3 regions of the Thermoanaerobacterium sp. R66 genome follow, and region 3 is predicted to be linked to each of the others. Evidence: riboswitches for the same ligand, from Rfam matches in the RefSeq annotation. Region 3 holds a riboswitch; each other region holds the start of a gene.
The links. Region 3 has a riboswitch for thiamine pyrophosphate ahead of thiT (energy-coupled thiamine transporter ThiT). Riboswitches for the same ligand answer to the same signal wherever they lie in the genome.

Region 1 (6,463 bases), 1.9 Mb from region 3:
GTATAGCTCTTATAAGCTCTTCGTGAGTCATTTTGTTTTTATTTGCAAGTCCAGCAAATGGAGTACCAAAATCAGGCATACTATAGCCCCCTTTTTATTATTATTTGTTATTATTTGATTGTAAGTTCATTATATCACAAAATTAGGAATTTACCGAATTACCATATTTTATTTATAGACCTTTTTCGACTTATCCAAAACCTCAAGCAAAATAAGGGCTACGATGCTTCCTGTCACTGTATTTATTAAAAATGGAGTTACAAAGAAAAATGCTCCCACATCTTTACCAATGATGTATTTGGCTATTGGAAATGCCACAAGACCTCCTATTATCCCTGTACCAAAAACCTCCCCTAATGCAGCTAAAATCTTTTTCCCTGTCAATTTATATAAAATTCCTGCCAATAAAGCGCCAATCATGCTACCGGGAAAAGCCAATAGTGTTCCAGTGCCCATTATGTTTCTGATTATGGATATTGAAAACGCAATTAGTACTGCATATCCTGGGCCAAGTATCACTGCAGATATGACATTAATTATATGCTGTATAGGGGTCGTTTTCGAAACACCTACAGGGAAAAATACAAAATTTGCAAAGACTACGCCGATTGCAATCAGCATAGCTGAATAAGTAATCTTTTTTATATTCATTTACAATCCTCCCAATTTTTAAAAATCCTACTTTAACAGGCTTATATCTTCTCCTGTAATAACTTTATTCATGTTTCTCACAGCACACATATTTCCACACATTGTACATGTTTCACTATCATGTGGTAGAGATTCACTCCTGTACCTTCTCGCCTTTTCAGGATCTATAGCTAATCTAAACATTTCATCCCAATCAAGCTTTCTCCTGGCATAAGACATATCATTATCCCATTTTTCTGCATTGCGTATACCTTTTGCCAGATCTGCTGCATGGGCAGCTATTTTAGAAGCAATGATGCCTTCCTTCATGTCTTCAATCGTTGGAAGTCTCAGATGTTCCGCTGGTGTTACATAACACAGGAAATCCGCTCCACTTGCTGCAGCAATTGCACCACCAATTGCACTTGTAATATGATCATATCCAGGTGCAATATCTGTTACGATTGGCCCAATACATAAAACGGCGCACCATGACATAGCTTTTTCTCCAACAAAACATTTGCTTCGATTTCATTTAGCCTCATATGACCAGGTCCCTCAATAATCACTTGAACATTCTTTTCATAAGCTCTTTTCGCTAATTCTCCAAGGGTTATAAGTTCTTTTATTTGGCATGCATCTGTGGAATCATTTATGCAGCCTGGCCTCAATGCATCGCCAAGGCTTATCGTTACATCGTACTCAGCACATATGTCAAGAATATCATCAAAATACTCATAAAAAGGATTTTCCTTATCATTTAATTCCATCCACGTATATAACAAAGAGCCTCCACGAGAAACGATATTTAGAAGTCTTTCATTTCTTTTGAAAATTTCCGCCGTCTCTCTGTTGATGCCTGCATGGATAGTCATAAAATCAACACCGTCTTGTGCATGCCTTTCGACGATCTTTATAAATTCTGAAGGAGTAATGTCTTTTAAATCTTTGTCATAATATCCTACAGCATCATATACTGGAACAGTACCTATCATGGCTGTAGAAATACCTATCAATCTGTTTCTAAATTCGAAAGTTTTGCCATATGAACTTAAATCCATGATAGACTCTGCTTTCATTTCTATCGCCTTTTTTGCCTTTTCTAATTCTGCATCCACATTGTTGCAGTCCCTTGATACACCTAAGTTTACGTTTATTTTTGTTCTAAGCCCTGTCCCTACGCCTTCTGGACTAAGTGCTTCATGGTTTTTATTTGCTGGTATGACTACTTCACCAGAAGCTACCTTGCTCAGCAATAAATCCACTTCAATGTCTTCTTTTGCTGCCACAACATTCATCTCTTCTGTAATAATTCCTTTTTTTGCCGCATCTAATTGTGTAGTGTAATTCATCGCAGTCATCCTTTCATAAATTATTTTGTTTTGATACTTGTAAAATGAAGGGAGGAAGAAGGTTATATTCGAAAATATTGAATAAAAAAAGCCTTACCGCATGGTAAAGCTTTATAATCGAAAGCTTGCTTCCCTACGGTAGTATTAACTACATCAGGTTCTAAGGGTCAGGTTTTACCTTCTCAACCAAAATGGTTCCCCCGCAAACTAATTTTACAAGTATTAAATTTAATCTAATTATACTTTAAAACTCTAAAATTGTAAAGGTAATCGGGATTAAAAATCTAATTATTTAATATCACAAACAGGCTTAACATTTATGTTTGACCTGTATTCAGTTTCTGTCCAAAATATTCTATCTGCAACCATAGCTTCAGGGTTTAATTCTACACCCTTTAATATAAGCTCTTTAAATTTATTGTATCCAGCCCTGTCTATCAAGTGACCTCCATGGAGATATACTGGTTTATGATTCAATACTTCCGCAGAGAAATCTTGCCAATTTTTAAGTATGCCCAGCACTACATCTTCTGTTACCCAATTTAAGAAAATCTTTCCCATGCGAGGTGTCTGTTTTCCGGTTCTGCCACCAATGAGGACTCTGTAGAATTTCTTAGGATTTCTAGACCAAGCACCTGTGGGACATACAAGTGCACACTCACCACAGCCAACACAGCAGCACGAATCTTTCTCGATTTTTCCATTTACCATGTATAAAACACCTGTAGCATGTTGTTTACACGCCTCGATACATTTCTTACATCCTATACAACGATCGTAATCATATTCTGTTTTTGTAATGCCTATAATTCCAAAATCGTTGAAATGAGCCTTTGCACAGTCATTAGGACATCCGGCTATGCTTACTTTTATATGATAATCACTTGGAAAGATGATTTTTTCAATTTTTCTTGCAAGTGATGTTGTGTCTATATTTGCCTTTATGCAATGTTTATTTCCTATGCAAGCCATAATGTTTCTAGAACCTATCGTTGGATATCCATTGTCATCTACTTCCATGTCAACACCACAAAGGTCTACTTCTATCTCTTTAATAAACGTCTTTATATACTTATTGACTTCATCGATATATTCATACTTTATTCCAGGTATTGATAAAGTTTGTCTAACGCCAAGATGAAATTGTCCATTTCCCCATGTTTTTGCAATATGTTCTACATATGACAAATATTTAGCATCCATTACACCGCCTGGAACGCGCATCTGCACCATGAATTCACCGCGGACTTTCGATTGCCTGTAACAATTTCTGCGGACTTTTTTTACATCTATATCATAGTTCATTACATACACCTCCACATTTAATCAAGTAAATCCTTCGCTTTTGTGTAGTTAAACACAGGACCTTCGAGGCAAACATACGTCTCGTTTATCTTGCAGTGACCACATTTTCCAATTCCGCAAGACATTTTTCTCTCAAAGGAAACCCAAATTTTATCTTCTGGTACCCCATTTTTCAATAATTCTAATGCTGTAAAATGCATCATTACTGGCGGACCAACGACAATGACATTGTAATCATCAAAGCTATCAAATGGTATTTTACTTATATGCTCTGTCACCAAGCCAACTTCAAATCCATCGACTTTTTTCTTATCAAGAGTATATATAGTGTTAAATTTTGTCTTAAAATTATTTAAATCTTCTTTAAATAAGACGCTGTTTTCATCTTTAAATCCTGCTATAAAGTGTAGCGATTTTATTTCTTCCGAATTATCATAAAAATACTTAAGTAAGCTTCTAACAGGCGATACACCTGTACCACCAGCTATAACAACTAAGTCTTTTCCTTTATATTTGTTAACAGGGAATGAATTACCATAAGGTCCTCTCATGAATATCTTATCGCCAGGAGATAAGTTAAATATCTCATTTGTTACTTTTCCTACTTTTCTTATAGTAAATTCCATCCAATTGTCACCCATAGCGCTTATCGATATAGGTGCTTCACCTATCTTGGGAATGGAAATCTGAAAGAACTGCCCATGCTCTGCTTTTACATCAACTTCAACTCTAAATGTGTATTCCAAATTCGTCTCATGAACTATTTCAAGTATCTTATATGGCTTAGGCATGAAAATATTATTCATTTATGCTGCCTCCTTTACCCGACTTCAACTTTTCAACTTCATCGTATAAGCGATTTATCGTTGTCGAAAAGGATATTAACTCTGGACATCTTTCATCACAGCGACCACAACCGACACACATGTTTTCCGTTTTAAAGCGAGCTTTATAATCATATACTTTATGAAGTGTACGGAATCTCATCCTTTCACCGGCAGTTTTTCTAAATACATGACCACCCGCCATCTCTGTAAAATCCTTGTGCATACAGCTTGCCTGCACTCTTCTTCTTTCGCCAACATTTGCATTTTCACTGTAAATTAAATCAACTGTATTAAAACAGCTACATGTTATGCAAGCAGCAGTACAAGCACCGCAGCTTATACAGCGGGAATTAAAGCTTTCCCACATGTCAAGATCATATACTTTTTTAAGTAGATCTGTATTATCTATTTCTGGAACATGGACAACCTTCGGATTTGATTTTACGAATTCAGGCTTAAAATCTATTTCTTTCTTATCTTTAAATATGTCAATAAATTCATCATCTTTAACTTCAACCATTACATTATCATTATTAAATCTTATCGCTAGACTATAGTTATCTGTTTTATTGGAGTTCATGGAAACGCAGAAGCAGGTATCCCAGCCATCTTTACATTCCATCAAAACGAATTTTACTTTTTCACGGAGTCTTTTGTAATAAATATCTTCTGTATCACCATTTTGGAGGAAAATCGTATCAAGTCTTCTTATGCCATTTATATCACAAGCTCTTACAAATAATAGTATTTTTTTATCAAATACCTTGCTTTCTCTGTACTCATCCTCTGTAAAATAAAACAAAGCTTGTGTTATTGGATATATAACTTCTTTTGGTGAAAAATCGGATTTTTCATCGTATACAATGTCCTTCAAAGATTTTATCTCATCGTATCTTATAAGATCTGTGTCAGAATACCGGCCACGCTTTTCAAAACGTTTCGGTGCATAAATTTTATAATCTTTCTTCAGTAGATTTAAAATATCGTCAAAATCTTTATTCTCAATTAGATATCCCAAGTTCTCTCCTCCTTTGAAAATTGAAAATTATTTAACATATTTTGATATAATTATAACATCAAATATTTAACGAGTATAATAATAAAAATTTATAGAAACCATAACAGGAACTTATATGTCGGATATCTCTTTAGCTGTTTAAAAGCTTACATAAGCTGAAATTTTCACCGTACTTGCATTCATTATAGAATAGTAGTATCATTATGTTGTACCCCATCATAGAGGGGGGTATATATTATTTCATTTTTAGGAGTGATAGTATGGCTATAGGTGTTAAATTAGTTAGCAAGGAAGAGGCAAACCCAGAAGTACAGCAAATATTCGAGCAAATAGAAAATCAGATGGGGTTTGTTCCTCCAACAATGCGAGCAATGGCAAATAAACCAGAATATTTAAAGCTATTCCTTCAAAAATCTCAAGTGGCAATGGGACCGGGGAAAATCGACTCTAAAACAAAACTTTTTGTCGCTTTAACCGTGTCAATTCTAAACAATTGTGAGATGTGCATAACCACATACACCAAAAAATTAAAAGAAGCAGGCGTAACCGATGAAGAAATAGTTGAGCTTTTATCAGTAATCGATCTAATGAGCGGTTTAAACCACTTCAACAATGGGCTTATGATAAAACCAACCGAATAAATAAAGTGCGCTTTCACCAAAAAAGGCTTTCCTTCTCCTATGACAAAAGGAAAGCCTTTCAATCTATTAGCATTCTAAAATACATATACAATAATGCAGGTGCTTCCCGTAAAAAGCCGTATACCTCTTCATAAAAATAACTTTTTACAAATACTCCTGAATAGCTTGCATTTATGCCTACTTCTTTTGCAATCATGCTTGCCCTTTTCAGGTGAAATTTGTTTGATACAATTATTGCTGTCTTTAGCGATTTTCCATCCATAATTTTCTTAGAATTTTCAAGGTTTTGTAATGTTGAATACGATCCGTCATCCATTAATACAACATTATCAGTTATACCATTTTTCAAAAGATATTCCTTCCCTGCTTCTGCCTCAGATATATCCTCGCCAGGTCCTTTACCACCAGATACAATAATGTACTTACCAAGTCCCTCTTTATAAAGTTTTATAGCTTCATTTAATCTTTCCTTAAAAAAAGGACTGGGATTTTTCCCGTAAACTGCACATCCAAGGACAATAATAGCATTAGATTTTACCGGTTTTGCATTATATGCAAATGTAATCACCTGTAACTCTGCAATAATATTTAAAAGCACGACAAAAGTTATTAGCAATGCAGTAAGTTTTATAAGAAGTTTCATCATATAACACCAGAATTATTCTTAATTTCTATATTTGACTTTTTACA
Region 2 (6,463 bases), 1.1 Mb from region 3:
ATGCCACTATTTTTCCACAATGGCGATGTATATTTCTTTTCAATGCCACTTCCATGGACGACAGTGCCGTTGCAGCTTTTATACCATAATTCCTCGTTTTATAAAAGTTATTTTCATATATGGGGTGTTGCAGGCATTTCAAGTGTATTAATATTCTACGTATTGGTTAGCATAATCGTTTTTATAGGAACTTTTTTATACGGTAGAAGATGGCAATGCTCTACAATTTGTCTTTTCAATGGATTTGCTTCAGAAGTTTTTGATCCTGTTTTTCCTCTTTTGGGTAAGAGAAAACATCTAAATCAAAAGGGGATAAAAATATTTGCATTATTGAGATGGTTATTCTTTGCTATATCGCTATTTTTCACTATTTGGTGGATATTATTTTTATCTGGAGCATTTTTAGGTGGCAATTATGATGCGATAAGTAAGATGGAATCGTATAAGTATCTTGCTGGCGAACTTCTTATGGCTATGTTTTTTTGGATTGCATTAACAGGCAGAGGATATTGCTATTATTGTCCATTGGGAACAGTTTTAGGATTGATAAGTAAAGTCGCCGGGCAAAAAATAACTACAAATAATTCAAAATGTATCCAATGCGGACAATGCAACGAATCATGTCCAATGAGTATAGACATAAAAAGTGCAGCATATTACGGTAAAGATGTCTCTGATATAAGATGTGTAGGGTGCGGCCATTGTGTTGATGCATGTCCTACAAAAACATTATCTTATACAACGAAAGTTTTAAGTGTATTAAAAAAGAAAACTAAAAAATCGTCTATTGTACAAATTTGACAATTATTAGTTGGCATATTAAACTAATGTTAGAGATACATCAATCATTAGCAGTAATTGTTTTGATTTATATTTGGGGGGATTTTTTTGAGGCTTATAAAAAGATTTGCATTGTATTACAAGCCACATATATGGCTTTTTATCCTTGACATGGTGTGTGCATTTTTTATATCTGCTTCAGATTTGGTTTTTCCTATGGTTACGAGAAATGTGATAAATAACGTCATACCTAACAAGGATTTTAACCTTATATACAGGTTCGCAATTTTATTAGCTATAATGTACTTCGGAAGGATGATACTTGAATACATAGTAGGATACTATGGCCATGTTTTAGGTGTAAGCATAGAGTACGATATGAGAAAAGATGCTTTTTCACATCTTCAGAAACTTTCTATGAACTATTATGACAACACAAAGACAGGTTATATAATGTCAAGGGTTGTCAATGACTTAAATGAGATAGCAGAAGTAGCACATCATGGTCCAGAGGACCTTTTTTTGTCTATCATAAGGATAATAGGCACATTCATACTTTTGCTTACAATTGATGTGAGGCTGACACTGGTTGTATTTACCATAATACCTTTTATGTTTATATACATGTATATTTACAACAATAAGTTTGAAATTATATGGAAAAATGTCCGTGAAACGCAGGCACAGATGAATGCCACATTAGAAGAAAGCATTACAGGCATAAGGGTCGTCAAATCATTTGTAAGGGAAAAATTTGAGAACCTAAAATTCGATAATAAAAGCTCCATGTATAAAAGTGCCAGGTCAAAAGCGGTTAAGCATATTGGCATATTTGATTCTAGTGTAAATTTTCTTTCTAATATATCAGTTGTGATTACTCTTGCAGCAGGTGGCTACTTTATATCAAAAGGCCTCATAAATACAGGTGACTTAGTGGCATACATAATATACATTAGCCAGTTTTTGCAACCTTTGACTGTTCTTTTGCGGTTTATAGAGCAGTACCAGCAGGGTATGGCTGGCTTTAGGCGGTTTGTAGAGCTTATGGATACAGAGCCAGAGATAGCAGATAAAAAAGATGCGATAGAGTTAAAAGATGTGAAAGGCGATATTGAGTTTGACAATGTCACATTCAGCTACGACAATAAAAGAGAAGTACTGTCAGGAATCAATCTTAAGATAAAACATGGAGAGACAGTGGCAATAGTAGGGCCCTCAGGTGCAGGTAAAACCACACTTCTAAGCCTTATACCGAGGTTTTATGAGATAGATGCAGGCTCCATAAAAATTGACGGTGTAGATATAAGGGATGTGAAGCTATCATCGCTTAGAGAAAATATAGGCATTGTCCAGCAAGATGTATTTTTGTTTTCGGGCACGATAAAAGAAAACATTGCATACGGCAAATTAGATGCTACTGACGAAGAAATAATCAATGCAGCCAAAGCTGCAAATGCCCATGACTTCATAATGGAGTTAAAAGATGGTTATGATACGTATATTGGCGAAAGAGGCGTTAAATTGTCTGGCGGACAAAAGCAGAGAATATCTATTGCAAGGATGTTCTTAAAAAATCCTCCAATACTTATACTTGATGAAGCGACATCATCGCTTGACAATAAAAGTGAATCGATTATTCAGCAGTCTATTGAAAATCTATCGAAAAACAGGACTACCCTCATAATCGCCCACAGATTGGGCACCATTAGAAATGCCAAGCGTATAATAGTGCTTACTGAAAATGGAATAGAAGAGGAAGGTACACATGAGGAGCTTATGAATAGGAAGGGCGTGTACTATAATCTGTACAGCTATCAACAGGAAAATTTGACGATATGGTGAAATATCCTGTACAAGTCAGATAATTTGTGTTAAAATAAAGTAAAAGTTAATATTTCGTCTGGGGAGCTGGGGTGATAGCCCGGCTGAGAGTTAGCAGCTATTTCTGCTATGACCCATAACCTGATCTGGATAATGCCGGCGTAGGGAGTACATTGGACTTTAAGTGTGCTTATCCGGCACACTTTTTTCGTTTTGTATTTCCTCAAGGCATACAAAAAAAGGAGGAATCGATGTGAAGAAGTTGCTTACGATTGCAGGCTCTGACAGCATTGGCGGTGCTGGCATAGAGGCAGATTTAAAGACGTTTTGCGCCCTTGGAGTATACGGCATGTGCGTCATTACGGCAGTGACGGCGCAGAATACAGTAGGTGTCTTTGATGTAAGAGAGATGGATGCGGATATCATCAAAAAGCAGATAGATTGCGTATTTGATGATACGGCGGTAGATGCTGTAAAGATAGGTATGGTATCAAGCCAAGATATCATTGACGCTATTGCATCATCACTTAAAAGATGGAATCCCAAAAATGTCGTATTAGACCCTGTCATGATATCAAAAAGCGGATATTACCTTCTAAAAGAAGATGCCATAGACGCATTAAAGACAAAACTTTTGCCTATGGCAGATATCATTACTCCCAATATACCGGAGGCGTGTGAGCTTACTGGAATGAATATTGAGGGAATTGACGACATGAAGGAGGCTGCTAAAAAGATCATCGATATGGGTGTAAGAGCTGTCGTTGTAAAAGGTGGACATTCAGTAGAAAACGCTACTGATGTATTCTACGATGGAAGTGAATTTTTACTTTTGCCGCAGGAAAGGATCGACACCAAAAATACACATGGGACGGGATGCACGTACTCATCTGCAATAGCTTCGTACCTTGGTAGAGGATTAAGCTTGAAAGATGCAGTAATAAACGCAAAAAGTTACATAACAGAGGCTATTAAAAATTCTCTTGAGATAGGTAAAGGTGTAGGACCTGTAGGACATCTAGTAGATCTTTATAAGAAGGCAGGTATTGACTATGAAGATTAAAAACTCGACGCTTTTTTTAATATGGGCAGGTGCGGCCATATCCATTGCAGAGGTTTTTACTGGTTCGTACTTTGCACCATTAGGCTTAACTAAAGGGATTTTAAGCATATTGTTAGGTCACATCATTGGCACTCTGTTTTTTGCTTTAGGAGGGCTTATGTCCTTTAGAGTTAAGAAACCTGCGATAGAGTCCACAAAAGGTGTCCTGGGCGAGAAAGGCATGGTATTTATAGGGCTTTTAAATGTGCTTCAATTGGTTGGCTGGACGGCTGTAATGATAATACAGTCTGCAAAGGCTTTCAACGGTGCTATAGGCATGTCTACTGCTGTTGGAATTTTTGTCGTTGGCATATCTGTTTTATTGTGGACATTATTCTTTGACAATGAAGCTTACTGGATAAACGATATTGCTGTTGTGCTTTTATTTATCTTGACTATATTTGTTGTATTGTATTTGAAGGCGGGAAAGGTTGGATATGTAGCCGGAGACATGAGCTTCAGCGGTGCAGTGGAACTTGCCGTTGCTATGCCTGTATCATGGCTTCCACTGGTAGGAGATTACACTATAAATGCTAAGGATGGAAAGTCCAGTTTTATATATACATTCGCAGGATATTTCATAGCAAGCTGCTTCATGTATTTTATAGGGTTTTATGTGGCTTTGAAAACAGGCGGAAAAGACATAATCTCATATTTTGCATCAATAAAAACGGGAATTGTACCGCTTCTTATTATACTTTTGTCGACGGTTACAACGACTTTTATGGATGTGTATTCCGCTGCCATTTCAACACTTTCTATTGTAAAAGCTAAATTAAGCAGAAAAAGTCTGCTTATTATATATTCCATTGTGGGGCTTATTGCCGCATATTTGTTCCCAATGGATAATTACCAAAACTTTTTGTACGCCATAGGAAGTGTATTTATTCCAGCATATACGGTTGTATTTGAAGATTTCTTTTTGATGAGAAGCAAAAGCCATAGCTTCTTAAACGTGCCTGCCACGATTTCTTTTGCAGTAGGTACGATATTCTACAATTATCTTACGTATTTTGGTACAAATCTATCAAAGTGGTTTATAACGCCCACAATAGGTACGATTATTTTGACTGCTGTAATCTATCCAATTATGAAATCTTTAAATAAGAGAGAGGAGAAAATTTATGGTTGAAGAAGCAATAAAGGTTTTAGAAAGATTAAAAGAAGAAGTGCCGCTTGTCCACGCTATAACAAACTACGTCGTAATAAACGATAATGCCAATGCACTACTAAGTATAGGGGCATCTCCTGCAATGGTTATGTCACCGGACGAAGCGTACGATTTTACAGCAATTTCAAATGCTTTGTACGTAAATATAGGTACTATCAATAATGAAACTAAAGAGACAATAATCAATTCTGTAGTGTCGGCGAAAGACCACAAAAAACCAGTCGTTTTAGATCCTGTAGGATGCGCTGCCATAAAAAGCAGGGTTGACTTTGTAAACATGCTTTTAAAGATAGGTGATATAAGCATTATCAAGGGAAACGGCGGTGAGATAAATGCTTTATCAGGTGAAAGTGCAAATGTGAAAGGTGTAGATTCTTTAGATGACAGTGGAAATATTGATTCTTGTGTAAAACTTGCAAAGTTAACAAATACAGTTGTTGTAGCAACAGGAAAAGAAGACTATATAAGCGATGGGAAAAGAGTAGTAAAAGTTAAAAATGGTACACATTTATTTACAAAGATAACAGGTGCAGGATGTACTTTAGGCGCAATAATGACGGCTACGTCTGCATGCAGCCATGACAAAGTGGTATCGTCATTGGCTGCCCTTCTTATCATGAATATAGCAGGGGAATTGGCGGAAAAAGAGTGCAACTTGCCTGGGACATTTAGGACAAAATTCATAGATTATCTGTATCTTATAGATTCTGACATGATAAGGAAATACGCTGATATTGAAGTATTGGAGGCGTAAGCATGAAAGATTTTGATGTATCTCTTTATTTGGTCACTGACAGAAACCTTTTGAAGGCTGGTAGAGATTTTTACGATGCTGTAGAAGAATCATTGCAAAATGGCGTTACTATGCTACAGCTTAGGGAAAAGGATATTTCATCAAGAGAGTTTTATGAGATTGCTAAGAGATTAAAAGATATTGCGGCGAAATACCGCATTCCATTTATAATAAATGACAGAATCGATATAGCACTGTCCATTGATGCAGATGGAGTTCACCTAGGTCAAGAAGATCTGCCATGCAGCATTGCGAGAAAGATCATGGGCGATAATAAGATAATCGGCATATCTGCTGGATGCGTAGATGAAGCCGTAGAGGCAGAAAGAGATGGTGCTGACTACATAGGAGCAGGCGCAGTATTCTATACAGGCACAAAGAAAGACATCGGTGAAGCAATAGGGCTTTTGAATTTAAAAGAAATAAAAGATGCAGTAAAGATTCCTGTTGTGGCAATTGGGGGCATAAAATACAGCAATGCACCAGATGTAATGAGGACAGGTGTTGATGGTATTTCTGTCGTATCAGAGATCATGGCATCAGATGATATAGGTTTTGCCACAAGGCGCTTAAGAGATGCTATATCAAAATAGTATGAAAAGCACATTCTTTTAGATAGGATGTGCTTTTTGCATATAATATTTGAAATGCGCTAAGAATAAAAATGAATAAATAACTGAAAAAGGAGTACAAAATGTTTATTCCTAGGCGTATTATTTTTGAAAAGAATTCTATAGACTATGAAATTGGACACAATATATACAATTTTTTCAAAGGCAAAAAAGAAGTTGAGATT
Region 3 (6,463 bases):
ATATGTGCCTCCTACCACACCTTTAAAAGCTGTTGAACCAGTTACACTGTTCTTGCTTTTAAGAGCTTTTTCAAATGGATGTTCTGCTTTGACAGGTGTTGAAGCTGTAAGCAATGCGGTGCCGAATTTTAAAGAACCATCAGTGAAAAAAGCTGTAACCGTCTTGATTTTGCTATCTTCTATTGTCTTAATTTCATTTGGCGGCATATCTGTCCTTATAAGCATGTATCACATTACTGCAGGTGACAAAGCTGTAATCATACAATTAGCAAACGAAATATTTGGCAGAGGCTTCATGTTCTACTACATTACAGCAACGACATTTATAATATTGGTAATGGCATCTAATACTGCTTATTCAGGATTTCCTCTTTTACTTGCAATAATGGCAAAGGAAGGACACATGCCGAGGCAGCTTAACAAAAGAGGTGACAGATTAAGCTATTCAAACGGCATAATATTGCTTTCAGTTTTGGCTACTGTTCTTATTGTGGCATTCAGGGCCAATGTCACTTCCTTAATAGGACTTTATGCAATTGGCGTATTCATATCATTTACTTTATCGCAGACAGGCATGGCAAAGAGATGGATAACGACGAGAAGCAAAAATTGGGTTATAAAGGCAATTATAAATGGTACAGGTGCTATTGTTACGGCATTAGTTGTCGTAATTGTCGGGATAACTAAGTTTAGAGAAGGCGCTTGGATTGTGATAATAGTTATACCTGTTTTGGTATTTATGATGCTTAAGATAAATAAGCATTACAGGGCTGTGGCTGTGCAGCTTAGAGTAAGCCCTGAGGATCTTCAGTGCATAAAGATCTCAGAAAATCATTATCGCAATAGGGTAATAGTGCCAATAGAGAGCATCAATAAGGCCAGTATCAGAGCATTAAGGTATGCCAGGACGATCTCAGAGCATGTCATTGCTTTTAACGTGTCAATAGATGAAGAAAGCGGTGAAAAGATAAAAAAGAGGTATGCCATGCTAAATACAGACATACCGCTCATTGTCAAATATTCGCCATTTAGGAGAATTGTTGAACCGCTTCTTAAATTTATAGAGTCTGAGGAGTACAATTACAAAAAAGGAGACATGATAACAGTAATATTGCCGCAGTTTGTAGTCAGGAAAAGGTGGCACAACATTCTTCACAATAAGACGAGGGTTTATATAGAAAAGGAACTTTTAAAGCATAAGCACATTGTGGTTGCGACCATGCCACTGCAACTTCACGATGACGATGATATTGAAGATAAATGCAAAAAAGAGCAATAAGATTATTGCTCTTTTAATATTGCACTTATGGCGTGAAGGACTTTGTCAATATGGTCTTTTTTGATGTAATAATGTGTTACAAATCTTACAGTGTAGTCGTTGCCGCCGTTTACCTTAATCCCATAATCTAAAAGTTTTGAGGATAATTGTGCTCCTGTAAGACCTGTTGCAGATATGTCAGACATGACGATATTTGTCTGCACTGTTGACATGTCTACATTTATGCCTTTTATGTTGTTTAAGCCTTCTGCTAAAAGCCTTGCATTTTCGTGGTCTTCAGCTAATCTTTTTGTCATTTTTTCAAGTGCAACAATTCCTGCTGCAGCTAAAATTCCTGCTTGCCTTAAACCGCCTCCTAACATTTTGCGGTACTTTCTGGCCTTTTTGATGAACTCTTTGCTGCCTGCCACAATAGATCCTACAGGTGCGCAAAGTCCTTTTGACAGACAAAACATTACGCTGTCAGCGTATCTTGATATTTCTTTTACGTCCACATTTAGGTATGTGGCTGCATTAAAAATCCTTGCCCCGTCTAAATGAACAGGTATATTGTGTGCTTTTGCGATTTCATAGATTTCTTTCATATTGCTTAAAGGTATTACTGTACCACCTGCCCTATTGTGAGTATTTTCCAGGCATATAAGACTTGTCTTTGGAAAATGGATATCATCTGTTCTAATGGAGCTCAAAACATCTTTTGGATCCATGATGCCGTTTATTCCACTTATGGTTTTAGCTTGAACTCCCGATAGGTATCCTATACCGCCTACTTCGTACGTAATTATATGGCATTTTTCTTCCAGTATTATTTCATCTCCATGATGGGTATGTGTCATGACAGATACCTGGTTGCCTTGTGTTCCGCTTGTCACAAACATTGCATCTTCTTTTCCCATGATATCTGCAGCCATTTCTTCAAGTTCTTTGACTGTAGGGTCTTCGCCATAAACGTCATCGCCTACTAAAGCTTTATACATTGCATCTCTCATTTCTTGAGTTGGCAGCGTGACTGTGTCGCTTCTTAAATCTATGTATTCCATGTAATATTACCTCCAATCTATTAGATTAATTTAAGATTAACATTGTTGAAAAACTAAAGCAATAGGCGGAGTTTTGTGGATTTTGTTATTTAAAGCAATGGTGCTATAATCAAATAAGAAATTTAAAATTTGAGATACGGAGGGGTTGTATGCAGTACAGAGAGTTTGGCAATACAGGTGTTAAAGTTTCAGCACTTGGTTTTGGCGCAATGAGATTGCCTATAATAGGCGGAGACAACAGCAAGATTGATGAAAAAGAAGCCATAAAAATGATAAGATATGCCATTGATAATGGCGTTAACTATGTTGACACTGCATATCCATATCACAATGGACAAAGCGAAATCGTGGTAGGCAAAGCTTTGAAAGACGGATACAGGGAAAAGACGTATTTAGCCACGAAACTTCCGTCATGGCTCATTAATGAAAAGGAAGACATGGATAAATATTTAAATGAACAACTGAAAAAGCTGGATGTTGACTACATAGATTTCTACCTTCTCCATGCATTGGATAAAGACAGGTGGGAAAAGTACAAAAGGCTTGATGTGTTTAGCTGGATGGAAAAAGTTAAAAGGGAAGGCAAAGTCAAATTCATAGGTTTTTCTTTCCATGATGAGTACGATGTATTTAAAAACATAATCGATGATTATGATAATTGGGATTTTTGCCAGATACAGTACAACTACATGGATATAGAAAACCAAGCAGGCTTAAAAGGGCTTAAATATGCCGCATCAAAAGGTTTAGCTGTAATTGTCATGGAGCCTATAAGAGGAGGAAAGTTGGCTGGTGATCCGCCACAAGCTATAAAAGAGCTTTGGAATAGTGCAAGTGTAAAAAGGACACCTGCAGAATGGGCTTTGCAATGGGTTTGGAACCATCCAGAGGTATCGCTTGTATTAAGTGGAATGAGCACGATGGAGCAAGTGAAACAAAATATAGAAAGTGCTTCAAGATCAAAAGCGAATGGCTTAACTGATGATGAGGTAAAACTTGTGGATAAGGTAAGAGAAACTTATAATAAGCTTTCGCCTGTAGGATGCACTGCCTGCAATTATTGTATGCCGTGTCCAAACGGTGTGAATATACCCAAGAATTTTGCCATATACAATGAAGCCCACATGTACAATAACTACAATGAAGCACTTAGAAATTATAATAGCTTAAATGAAGGAAAAGCAAGTTCTTGCATAGAGTGCGGAGAGTGCGAGACTAAGTGTCCTCAGCACTTGACGATAATTGAATATTTAAAGGATGTAAGAAGATATTTTAAAGAAGCAGTTTAAAAATAAGCCATATTGATGAAACCTAAGTTTCACCAATATGGCTTTACTTTTTATAATATTTTTTATAATACTTGCTTTGACGGTTTACTTGTGAAATAATAAATAGTGAATATCTTATTTAGAAGGGAGTGTCAAGGATGGTTCAAAGCGGATTTATGCTATTTCTGCAGTACTTTGTAGCATTAGCAACACCGATTGTTTCAGTTATCTTTTTGGTATTTTACATAGTTTATACAATGAAAAAGATGAAAAAGATTGATTCAATAGAAAAAAGCTTAGCAAAAATAGCAGCTTCAGGCAAGTCAGAATCAAGTGAGTCTTCTTATGAATCTAATGAAGATTTTGAAGTTGAAGATGAAGTCGAAGAAGTTATCGTTAAATAGCAAAATGTATCAGGATGTGGTAATGTGCTGCGGGATGACTTAGATACACCCATTGGAACGCTAAGAATATATTCAAGCGAAGATGGCATAACGAGGATAGATTTTCCCAATGAAGAACATTTACAATGTTTAATGGGTACAAATTCGCTTATTGCAGATTGCAAAGAACAGCTTAGATTGTACTTTGAAGGTCGCTTGAAAGAATTTAATGTAAAGTTAGACTTACAGGGGACAGACTTTCAAAAATCTGTTTGGCGAGAGCTTATGAAGATACCGTATGGTTTTTACGCTACATACGGTGAGATCGCAAGGAGAATAGGAAAGCCAAATGCATCAAGGGCTGTAGGAAATGCCCTTAATAAAAATCCGATCCCGATTATCATACCGTGTCATAGGGTCATCGGCTCGGATATGACGTTAAAAGGCTTTGCAGGAGGACTTAATGTAAAATCATTGTTGCTTCAACATGAAGGTATTGCATTTAAAAAGTAATTTCATTATAATATAGTATAAATTAATAAACAGACTATGTCCGCTGGGGGTGCTTTTAGCTGAGATGGCAGATGCCAAACCCCTAGAACCTGATTAGGTTAATGCCTACGAAGGGAATGCGGCAAAAGACCGCATCAGTGTGCGGTTTTTTTGTTTTAAGCGGTACATAGCCTCAAAAGGAGGTTATTTTCATGTCCTACATTGTAAGCATTTTTTCAGATTTCACAAAGATAAAGCCTGCCACACTTTCCATCATCATCGCGATTTTATTTGCTGTGTTTTTGTTTTACATCCTGAGAAATAGCGTGAAATTTAACGCAAAGATGCTTGTGTATGGCGGATTAGCAATAGCTATATCATTTGTCTTGTCGTATATAAGGTTTTACCATTGGCCTCAAGGTGGCTCTATAACGCCAGCCAGCATGCTTCCGCTGTTTGTCTTTGCATATTATTATGGAGCAGGTCCAGGCATAGCGGTGGGAATGGCTTATGGAATGCTTCAGCTAATACAAGATCCTTATGTTGTGCATTGGATACAGCTTCTCTTGGATTATCCATTAGCATTTGGAGCCTTAGGGCTTGCAGGGTTTTTTAAGAAAAACTTAAGCTTTGGCGTTTTAGTTGGTGGTTTTGGCAGGTTTTTCTCACATTTTCTATCAGGTGTCTTTTTCTTCGCCAGCTATGCACCTAAAGGCATGAATCCTGTCGTCTATTCACTTCTTGTAAATGGGATACTAGTAGGTGTGGAGGTTTTAATTTGCTTTATGGTTTCTATTATTCCACAAGTGAGAAATGCAATTGAGATAATAAAGAAAAAAGCTTTAGCTTAAAAAAGATTTATTAAAACCCTCTTCTTAACGGAAGAGGGTTTTAATAAATCTTATACAATAAATTGATTTTGATGGTATAATATTAGATAGCAAATGAAAATAAACTATATTGATAACACTATTTTAACGCATTTTTAATTAAACTTTAATCCAAATTTAATTTTTGGATGAGATAATCAATATAGTGATTGCGAGGGTCTTTAAAATGGATAAAATAAAGATTTTAATACTTTATGAAGATATAGGGACTGGGCATAAAAGGACTGCAATGGCATTAAAAAAAGCATTTGAAAAAAGAGATAATGTTGAAGTGTTTGTAGAAAATCCACTTGGAGAGAAGTTTCCCAGTCTTTCGTATTTGACGACTCGAATTTACCTAAAGACATTAAAATTGACACCTGAATTATGGGGTTATCTCTATGAGATGGAAAGGGACAAGATAGAAAGGCGCATAAATAAGCTGGTAGGCATATCCGTTTATACATTTATAAAAGATTACGTATTAAACTTAAAGCCTAACGCTGTAATATGCACCCATCCGTTTTCTTGCTCTATTCTGTCTCATATAAAGAGAGATCTAAATATTCCAATATTCGCTATATTGACTGATTATGATGTCCATGCGTATTGGATACATCACCAGATAGACGGGTATTTTGTCGGTTCTCAAGAGATGAAAAGTCAGATGAATTTGATGGGTGTTTCTGATGATAAAATATATGTTACGGGAATACCTATTGATGAGGAGTTTTATGTTAAGAAAGATAAATTTGAGGTGAGGCAAAAATTAGGATTTGTTGTAGATAAGCCATTTATACTTGTAATGGGTGGTGGGCTTGGACTTGGAAATATTAAAAAGGCTGTTAATGTCATACAAAGCCATAAAGATTTACAGATTGCTGTAATATGTGGATTGAATAAAAATTTAAAAGCCAAAATTGAGGAAATTGCTGATGATAATGTAAGTGTATATGGACATGTGGATAATGTACATGAATTTATGGAAGCGGCTGATGTGCTTGTAACAAAAAGTGGTGGCCTAACTGTCACAGAAGCGATAACTAAAAAGTTGCCTATGATTATTTTTGATCCTATTCCAGGTCAAGAAGAGCGTAACCTTGAATATTTGCTTAAGAAGAGGATTGCCTTA

Region 1: linked by a shared signal. The riboswitch ahead of thiC (phosphomethylpyrimidine synthase ThiC) and the one ahead of thiT (energy-coupled thiamine transporter ThiT) in region 3 are both predicted to bind thiamine pyrophosphate.
Region 2: linked by a shared signal. The riboswitch ahead of thiD (bifunctional hydroxymethylpyrimidine kinase/phosphomethylpyrimidine kinase) and the one ahead of thiT (energy-coupled thiamine transporter ThiT) in region 3 are both predicted to bind thiamine pyrophosphate.

The regions. Positions count from the first base shown of each region.
Region 1 is NZ_JAEUWW010000001.1:330,943-337,405, reverse strand. Features, by position in the region: gene encB (encapsulin nanocompartment ferritin-likeEncB family encapsulin nanocompartment ferritin-like cargo protein cargo protein) at 1-79, opposite strand, end outside; gene thiW (energy coupling factor transporter S component ThiW) at 169-651, opposite strand; partial or broken gene thiC (phosphomethylpyrimidine synthase ThiC) at 679-1,982, opposite strand; TPP riboswitch at 2,095-2,194, opposite strand; gene asrC (sulfite reductase subunit C) at 2,271-3,287, opposite strand; gene asrB (anaerobic sulfite reductase subunit AsrB) at 3,305-4,093, opposite strand; gene asrA (anaerobic sulfite reductase subunit AsrA) at 4,086-5,132, opposite strand; gene JJQ93_RS01490 (carboxymuconolactone decarboxylase family protein) at 5,393-5,773, shown strand; gene JJQ93_RS01485 (YdcF family protein) at 5,832-6,416, opposite strand.
Region 2 is NZ_JAEUWW010000001.1:1,100,014-1,106,476, reverse strand. Features, by position in the region: gene JJQ93_RS05520 (4Fe-4S binding protein) at 1-801, shown strand, start outside; gene JJQ93_RS05515 (ABC transporter ATP-binding protein) at 889-2,622, shown strand; TPP riboswitch at 2,672-2,786, shown strand; gene thiD (bifunctional hydroxymethylpyrimidine kinase/phosphomethylpyrimidine kinase) at 2,855-3,664, shown strand; gene cytX (putative hydroxymethylpyrimidine transporter CytX) at 3,654-4,835, shown strand; gene thiM (hydroxyethylthiazole kinase) at 4,828-5,628, shown strand; gene thiE (thiamine phosphate synthase) at 5,631-6,260, shown strand; gene JJQ93_RS05490 (spore photoproduct lyase family protein) at 6,362-6,463, shown strand, end outside.
Region 3 is NZ_JAEUWW010000001.1:2,219,229-2,225,691, forward strand. Features, by position in the region: gene JJQ93_RS11100 (APC family permease) at 1-1,279, shown strand, start outside; gene ltaE (low-specificity L-threonine aldolase) at 1,282-2,319, opposite strand; gene JJQ93_RS11110 (aldo/keto reductase) at 2,469-3,608, shown strand; gene JJQ93_RS11115 (hypothetical protein) at 3,746-3,991, shown strand; gene JJQ93_RS11120 (methylated-DNA--[protein]-cysteine S-methyltransferase) at 4,016-4,483, shown strand; TPP riboswitch at 4,519-4,617, shown strand; gene thiT (energy-coupled thiamine transporter ThiT) at 4,675-5,313, shown strand; gene JJQ93_RS11130 (MGDG synthase family glycosyltransferase) at 5,519-6,463, shown strand, end outside.